2 regions of the Bradyrhizobium sp. SZCCHNS3052 genome follow, and region 2 is predicted to be linked to the other one. Evidence: predicted binding sites of a transcription regulator. Region 2 holds the regulator's gene; the other holds the start of a gene.
The links. The regulator PhoB, encoded in region 2, activates phosphate uptake and scavenging genes when phosphate is short. The targets are predictions, from matches to a motif close to TGTCATNNANCTGTCAT.
Positions count from the first base shown of each region.

Region 1: the regulator PhoB is predicted to act here: its motif matches at 2,427-2,443, upstream of QX073_RS10115 (UDP-2,3-diacylglucosamine diphosphatase).

Region 1 covers NZ_JAUETB010000002.1:424,207-428,415, reverse strand. Annotated here, with positions in the region: gene QX073_RS10125 (caspase family protein) at 1-543, shown strand, start outside; gene QX073_RS10120 (threonine/serine dehydratase) at 554-1,543, opposite strand; gene QX073_RS10115 (UDP-2,3-diacylglucosamine diphosphatase) at 1,591-2,403, opposite strand; gene pyk (pyruvate kinase) at 2,588-4,012, opposite strand; gene QX073_RS10105 (tartrate dehydrogenase) at 4,168-4,209, opposite strand, start outside.
Region 2 covers NZ_JAUETB010000005.1:240,923-245,131, reverse strand. Annotated here, with positions in the region: gene pstA (phosphate ABC transporter permease PstA) at 1-347, shown strand, start outside; gene pstB (phosphate ABC transporter ATP-binding protein PstB) at 344-1,165, shown strand; gene phoU (phosphate signaling complex protein PhoU) at 1,196-1,912, shown strand; gene phoB (phosphate regulon transcriptional regulator PhoB) at 1,929-2,636, shown strand; gene QX073_RS19055 (trypsin-like serine protease) at 2,784-4,100, shown strand.

The sequences.
Region 1 (4,209 bases), on a different contig from region 2:
CGGCTGCAGGGACAGCCTCGGCCCATCCCCGTGCTGCAACCGAGCCGTCTCATGATGCCACCGCAACTGGCACCGATCGCGCGACCGTTCAATCCCGGTCCGCAGATCCAGAGCCATCCAGCCCCGCAACCGACGCTGCCGGCCGCCACCGTGCCGCACGGACCGCTGCCGCCAACGGTGGTCACGAAAGGCAATGCCATCAACAACGCGGGTCCCAACAAGGTCGTCGATCCCGGGCCTATCGCTCAGACCAAGTTGCGCGACAGGATCGTGCCGCCGACAAATCCGCCTGTGGCTACGAAAATCCAGCGCGATCCACTGAAGCGCAGTCCTGGGCGGCCATTCGACGCCCGCGAAGTGCGGCGTCCCTTCCCCGGCAATTCCGGACCGTTCAAGCCGAACATCAACGCGTCGCATCCGTCGATGGCGCGTGGCCAAGGCGGGATGCAGGGCGGCCCGGCGCGGAGCACGCCGCACGTCGCGCAGTCCGGACTGCGGATGGGCGGCGGGGGATTTGCAAAAGGCGGCCTCAGCTTTCACTGAGGCTTGATCGTCAGGCGATCAGCCTGGCGTAGAGCTCAGCATCGACATTGCCGCCGGACAAAACGATCACCACCGTCTTGCCCGCCACATCCAGCCGGCCGGCCAGCAATGCTGCAAGCCCGACCGAACCGCCGGGCTCGACCACGAGCTTCAGCTCCCGGAAGGCAAAGCCGACCGCGCGCCCCACCTCCTCATCCGAAGCCTCGACCGCGGCCGACAGCAGTTGGCTGTTGATGGCGAAGGTGATCTCGCCTGGAATCGCCGCCATCAGCGCGTCACAGATGGTCCGGCCCTTTGCGTCGTGCGCCTCGCGGTGGCCGGCCCGTAGCGAGCGCGCATGGTCGTCAAAACCCTTTGGCTCGGCCACGACCATCCGGGTGTTGGGAAAGCGCGCCTTGACCGCGGTCGAGACGCCGGCAAGCAGTCCACCGCCCGAAGCCGGGACGATCACCAGATCCGGCGACAGGCCGAGCGCCGCGAGATCTTCGGCGATTTCACGACCGACGGTGCCCTGCCCTGCGATGACGTAGGGATCGTCATAGGGCGGCACCACCGTCGAGCCGCGCTTTGCTGCGATGTCGCGCGCGATCGCTTCGCGGTCCTCGCGATCGCGATCATAGAGCACGACGTCGGCACCGAACGCCTTGGTGCGCTCGCGCTTGGCCGCTGGCGCATCCGAGGGCATCACGATCGTGGCGTCCATGCCCAGCAATGTGGCGGCATGGGCGACGCCCTGCGCATGATTGCCGGAGGAGAATGCGACGACGCCGTTGCCGCGCGCTGCTTCCGGGATCGACGCCAGCTTGTTGTAGGCGCCGCGGAACTTGAACGAGCCGGTCCGCTGCAGCACCTCCGGCTTCACGAAGACGTTCGCTTTGAACCGCTCGTTGAGCACGGGAGCCGGCAGCAGCGGAGTCCGCACGGCCACGGGCGCGAGGACGCGTGCCGCCGCCTCGATGTCGGCGGCGGTCACGGGCAGGATCGGGGAATGAGCTGTCATACCCCTATTTTACCGCGCCCGATTGCCGAGAGGCAAGGGAACCGGTGTCAGGCGGCGCGGGCGGCCAGCTGCGGAACCGGCGCGGGTTGCCGCTGCGGATCGGTCCAGGTCAGGATCTCGAAACGGCCGTCCTCGTGCTCGACCAGCGCCGTGCAGCTCTCGACCCAGTCGCCGCAATTCATGTAGCGAATGCCGTCCTGGTCGCGGATGACGGCGCAATGGATGTGGCCGCAGATCACGCCATCAGCGCCATGCCGCCGCGCCTCCGAGGCCAGCGCCGTCTCGAACGCGCCGATGTAGTTGACGGCGTTCTTGACCTTCTGCTTGGCCCATTGCGACAGCGACCAATAGGGAACGCCGAACATGCGACGGAAGAAGTTGACCAGACGGTTCATCTGGATGGCGAAGTCATAGGCCTTGTCGCCGAGATGGGCGAGCCAGCGCGCATTCTGCACGACCAGATCGAAGATGTCGCCGTGGATCACCAGATAGCGTTTGCCGTCAGCGCCGGTGTGGACGATGTTCTCGACGACGTCGATGCCGCCGAAATGCGTGCCGTAATAACCGCGCAGGAACTCGTCGTGATTGCCGGGGACATAGACGATCTTGGCGCCCTTGCGCGCCTTGCGCAGCATCTTCTGCACCAGGTCGTTATGCGACTGCGGCCAATGCCAGCTCGATTTGAGCGCCCAGCCGTCGATGATGTCGCCGACCAGATAGATCGTGTCGGCATCATGGTGACGCAGGAAATCGACGAGGAGATTGGCCTGCGAGCCGCGGGCTCCGAGATGAACGTCCGAGATGAACAACGTCCGAAAGCGCCGAGCCGGGCTTTCTTCACCAGCAGTCTCAAGTCCCATGCGCGCCCACCTAACAGTCCCTGATGACACCGCGATGACGAAACGCCGCACCGGCAGAACCCATCCTGCCGGACCGCGACCGGACACCGCTCGTTTGACGACTCGCGATGTCCCTCGTCACTGCCCCGCGATACCAGCGGGGTGCGACAATCAGGCGACAGGCGGGCAGCGCGAACAGGGAAAATCAGCCTCCTCTCGGCACGGTGACGACGCGCAGATTGTTGGTGGTGCCGGTCTGCGCGAACGGAATGCCGGCGACGACGACGAGCAGGTCGCCGGCTTCAGCGAACTCCTCCTGCACGGCGAAGAAGGTCGCGCGCTCGACCATCTCCTCGTAGCTCTGCACGTCCTGCGACAGCACGCTGTGCGCGCCCCACAGCAGGCACATCCGCCGCGAGGTGTCCTCATTCGGCGTGATCGCCAGAATCGGCAGGCTCGGCCGCTTGCGCGCAACGCGCGAGGCCGAGGTGCCGCTCGACGTATAGGCCACGATCGCCTTGGCGTGGATCGCCGAGGCGAGATCGGCCGCCGCGGTCGCCACCGCATGCGGCGGCGTCTGCTCCTCGCCAGGCTGCGTCGCCTCGACGATCGAGCGGTACATCTTGTGGCCTTCGGTGGCCTTGATGATGCTGTCCATCATCGCCACCGCCTCGCGCGGATATTGCCCGCTGGCCGATTCCGCCGACAGCATCACCGCGTCGGCGCCGTCATAGATCGCGGTCGCGACGTCGGAGACCTCGGCGCGCGTCGGCGTCGGCGTCGCGACCATCGAATCCAGCATCTGCGTCGCGACGATCACCGGCTTCACCGCGAGCCGGCAGGCGCGCACCAGCTCCTTCTGCTTGCCCGGCACGTCCTCGTTGGGAATCTCGACGCCGAGATCGCCGCGCGCAACCATGATCGCGTCAGAGAGCTGGATGATGTCGTCGATCCGCTCCAGCGCCGCCGGTTTCTCGATCTTGGACATGATGCCGGCGCGGCCATTGATCAGGCCCCTCGCCTCCAGCACGTCGGACGGCTTCTGCACGAACGACAGCGCCACCCAGTCGACGCCGAGGTCGAGCCCAAAGGCAAGATCAGAACGGTCCTTGGCCGTCAGCGGCGATAGCTCCAGAATTGTGCCGGGCAGATTGACGCCCTTGTGATTGGAGATCGCGCCGCTGACGATCACCTTGGCCTCGATCCAGTCGTCGCCGAGGCCGGTGACGCGGACGCGCACGCGGCCGTCATCGATCAGAAGATCGTGACCGGGCGAGACTGCCGCAAAGATTTCCGGATGCGGCAACGGAATCGATGTCTTGTCGCCCTCGGTGCCGTTGAGAACAAATCGAATCGTCTCGCCGGCTTCGACCTGGATCTTCTTGTCGCGCAGCGTGCCGACGCGAATCTTAGGACCCTGCAGATCCATCAAGATGCCGATCGGCCGCTGCACTTCCTTCTCGAGGGCGCGGACCGCGGCATGGACCTTGGCGTGATCGGCCTGGGTGCCGTGGCTGAAGTTGAGACGAAAGGTGTCCACACCGGCGAGGAACAGCGCTTTCAGCATCTCCGGAGAATTGCTCGCGGGACCGACAGTCGCGACGATCTTGGCTCGACGGTGACGACGCATGATGTGTCCTTTCTCCTTAAGCCGTGTCTCGCGTCTCTATGACACGCATGTGATTGGCATGCGCGGACGCAGCGGAAGCGCTGATATACGCCCCGCAGCGTCCATTGCAAGCGCGACACGGAACACGCCAGAATTGTGCAAGAGAACAGCACGCCTCAGGCGTTGGAGCCGTGGATCGCGTCGATGACGGCGTCGGT
Region 2 (4,209 bases):
CGCTGCGCGAGGCGGCGTCTGCGCTCGGCCTGCCGCGCTCGCTGGTGATCCGCCGCATCGCCTATCGGGCGGCGCGCTCGGGCCTCATCACCGGCGTGCTGCTGGCGACCGCCCGCGTCGCCGGCGAGACCGCGCCTCTGCTGTTCACCGCGCTGTCGAACCAGTTCTGGAGCCTCAACCTTTCCAAGACGATGGCGAACCTGCCCGTCACCATCAACAATTTCGTCCAGAGCCCTTATGCCTACTGGAAACAACTGGCCTGGAGCGGAGCCCTTCTCATCACTCTGGCCGTGCTCGCCCTGAACATCGGTGCACGCATTCTCGGCGCCGAGAGGAACACCAAATGACCGAACTGTCCGTCTCCGTCAGTCAGCCCAATCACGCTCTTCACGGCAAGGCGCTTCCGGATGCGCCGGCCAAGGTGACCGCGCGCAACCTCAACTTCTACTACGGCGACCATCATGCGCTGAAGAACATCAACCTGTCGCTGGGCACCAACCGCGTCACCGCGTTCATCGGCCCGTCCGGCTGCGGCAAGTCCACGCTGCTGCGCATCTTCAACCGGATGTACGATCTCTATCCGGGGCAGCGGGCGACCGGGCAGCTGATGCTCGACAACACCAACATCCTCGATCCCAAGCTCGATCTGAACCTGCTGCGTGCCCGGGTCGGCATGGTGTTCCAGAAGCCGACGCCGTTCCCGATGACGATCTACGAGAACATCGCCTTCGGCATCCGCCTCTATGAGAAGATCTCCAAGTCGGAGATGGACGACCGGGTCGAGAAGGCGCTGCGCGGCGGCGCGTTGTGGAACGAGGTCAAGGACAAGCTCAACGCCTCGGGCCTGTCGCTGTCCGGCGGCCAGCAGCAGCGGCTGTGCATCGCGCGTACCGTGGCGGTCCGGCCGGAGGTGATCCTGTTCGACGAGCCGTGCTCGGCGCTCGATCCGATCTCGACCGCCAAGGTCGAGGAGCTGATCCAGGAACTCGCCGAAAACTATACGATCGCCATCGTGACGCATAACATGCAGCAGGCGGCGCGCGTCTCCGACAAGACCGCCTTCATGTATCTCGGCGAGCTGATCGAGTTCGACGACACCAGCAAGATCTTCACCTCGCCGAGCGATCGGCGGACCCAGGATTACATCACCGGCCGGTTCGGCTGACGCCGACGACATTGTCTTCAGGAGATCATCATGGCCAGTGAACATACCGCCAAGGCGTTCGACAGCGATCTGCAGGACCTCACCCGTCTGGTATCGGAGATGGGCGGCCTCGCCGAGCGGCTGATCGTCGATTCCGTCGATGCGCTGGTGCGACGCGACATCGCGCTCGGCCAGAAGGTGGTCGCCACCGACGCCGAGGTCGACAAGCTGCAACGCATCATCGAGGAGCGCGCCGTTCTTACCATCGCCCGGCGACAGCCGATGGCGGTCGACCTGCGTGAGATCGTCGGCGCGATGCGCGTGGCGACCGATCTGGAGCGTATCGGCGATCTCGCCAAGAACATCGGCAAGCGCGTCGCGGCGCTGGAGAGCGACTTCCATCCGCTGAAGCTGATCCGCGGGCTCGAGCACATGACCGATCTCGTGCAGTCGCAGGTCAAGACGGTGCTGGACGCCTATGCCGCGCACGATTTGCCGGCGGCGATGACGGTGTGGAAGGGCGATGAGGAAGTCGATGCCATCTGCACCTCGCTGTTTCGCGAGCTCCTGACCTACATGATGGAGGATCCGCGCAACATCTCGTTCTGCATCCACCTGATGTTCTGCGCCAAGAACATCGAGCGCATCGGCGATCACGCGACCAACATCGCCGAGACGGTGTTCTATATGATCGAAGGCCAGCAGATCATGGACAAGCGCCCGAAGGGCGACATGACGAGCTTCGCATCGACGATCCCCGGCAACTGAGAGAGACGGTTCAGACATGGGCGCCCGAATTCTGGTGGTGGAGGACGAGGAGGCGCTGACGACGCTGCTGCGCTACAACCTCGAGGCCGAAGGCTACGAGGTCGAGACCGTGGCGCGCGGCGACGAGGCCGACACGCGCCTGAAGGAGCGTGTTCCCGATCTCGTCGTGCTCGACTGGATGCTGCCGGGCCTGTCCGGCATCGAGCTGTGCCGCCGCCTGCGGGCGCGGACCGAGACCCGGCAGTTGCCGATCATCATGCTCACCGCACGCGGCGAGGAGAGCGAGCGCGTGCGCGGCCTCGCGACCGGCGCCGACGACTACATCGTCAAGCCGTTCTCGGTGCCGGAGCTTCTGGCGCGGGTGAAAGGCCTGCTGCGGCGGGCGAGTCCGGAGCGGCTGGCGACCGTGCTGTCCTATGGCGACATCGAGCTCGACCGCGAGAAGCGCCGCGTGGCGCGCTCTGGTAGGCCGATCGATCTCGGCCCGACCGAATACCGCCTGCTCGAGTTCTTCCTGGAGCATCCCGGCCGCGTGTTCAGCCGCGAGCAGCTGCTCGACAGTGTCTGGGGCCGCGACATCTACATCGACGAGCGCACCGTCGACGTCCATATCGGCCGCCTGCGCAAGCTGCTCAATCCCGGCCGCGAGCAGGACCCGATCCGCACCGTGCGCGGCGCCGGTTATGCGCTCGATGATCGCTTCGCCAAGAGCGAGCAGGTGTAAGGGGCGATCGGGCGTGAGGACGCAGCAGGTGTGAGACGCGAGGCGGCCCGATTGAGGAGATCGCGGTCCGCTTTCCGCCACGCCGCCGCCGTCTTGATCGTGTCTGCTTCGTGGCCCGTCACGATGTTTCGGTCCCAGCGGACGCCCTTGATCAAGACCATCATCATATCTCTTGCCGTGCTGCTCGGCGGCGCGGCGGGCGCCACGGCCGCCGAGCTCGAAGACGCGGTCGCGGCGGCAGGCAACGGGCAGCATGCGGCGGCGATGCGACGGCTGCTGCCGCTGGCCGCCAAGGGCGATGCGCGGGCGCAGTTCGACGTCGGCTTCATGCACGCCTTCGGCTGGGGCCAACCGCGCAACCCCGCCGAGGCGCTGGCGTGGTACCGCAAGGCCGCCGATCAGGGGCTCGCTGTCGCGCAACACTATCTCGGCATCGCCTACGTCAACGGCGAAGGTGTTGCGAGCAATTACGGCGAAGCCGGCCGCTGGTTCAGCCGCGCCGCGGCGCAGGGCTTCGCCCAGTCGCAATACATGCTCGGCCTGATGCTGCTCGACGGCCGCGGTGTGAAACAGGACGTCGTGCAGGGCTATGCCTGGCTGGTGATGGCGGGCCGTAGCGGCGTGCGATCGGCCGGCCGCGACGTGCAGCGGGTCAAGTTGACCGAGCCGCAGCGCGTCCAGGCCCAGAGTGCCATTGCGGCCTGGCGGCCGAAGCCGGAATCGGCGGAGGCCGGCATCGCCGCTCCGCGTCCGGAGCAACTGCTCGGGCTCGACCGCCACATCGGCGAGGTCGTCGATCCCACCTCGTGGCCGGCGTCGTCGATCGGCGTCGTCACCGTCGCGCAATACTCGACCGGCGGCTGGTGCACCGGCACGCTGGTCGCGCCGCGCGTCGTGCTCACCGCGGCGCATTGCGTGTTCAACGGCGTGGCGCAGGTCAGCCCCGGCAACGTCCGCTTCCTGGCCGGCATGAACAGGGGCACGCCGGCGGCATCGTCGGTCGCCGACAAGCTGATCGTGGCGCCTGATTTCGTCCCGACCCGGCACGACAGGTGGTCGCTCGACCGCTCGCCCGCCGATTGGGCACTGATCGTGCTGAAGGACGCGCTGCCGTCGAAGCCGGTTGAGGTCAGGGCGCTGACGCGCGAGGAATTGCAGGCTGCGACCACGGCCGGAACCATCTCCGAGATCGGCTATGGCCAGGAGCGGCGCTATTCGCCGACCGGCCAGCGCAATTGCAGCGCCGGCATGACCAAGGACGGGATGCTGCTGACGGTGCATTGCCTCGCCAATTTCGGCTATTCGGGCTCCCCCATCATGGCCGACGTCGGCGGACAGCCGGCCGTGGTCGGCATCTTCTCGGCGTTCCACGAGGAGACCCGGCTGATGTTCGCCGCCCCCGCGAGCCAGTTCGAGGCGGTCGTGCGGCGCGAGATCACGGCACAGAGTGCCTCGATGCGGTGAGCGAAGGAGGGGCGAGAGAAGAAGATGTCCCGCCGCTGGTCATGATCTGTGCGTGACTGGATAGCGGGTTGCCAAGCGAGAGGGCAATCCGGGAAGGGCCGCCCACGTT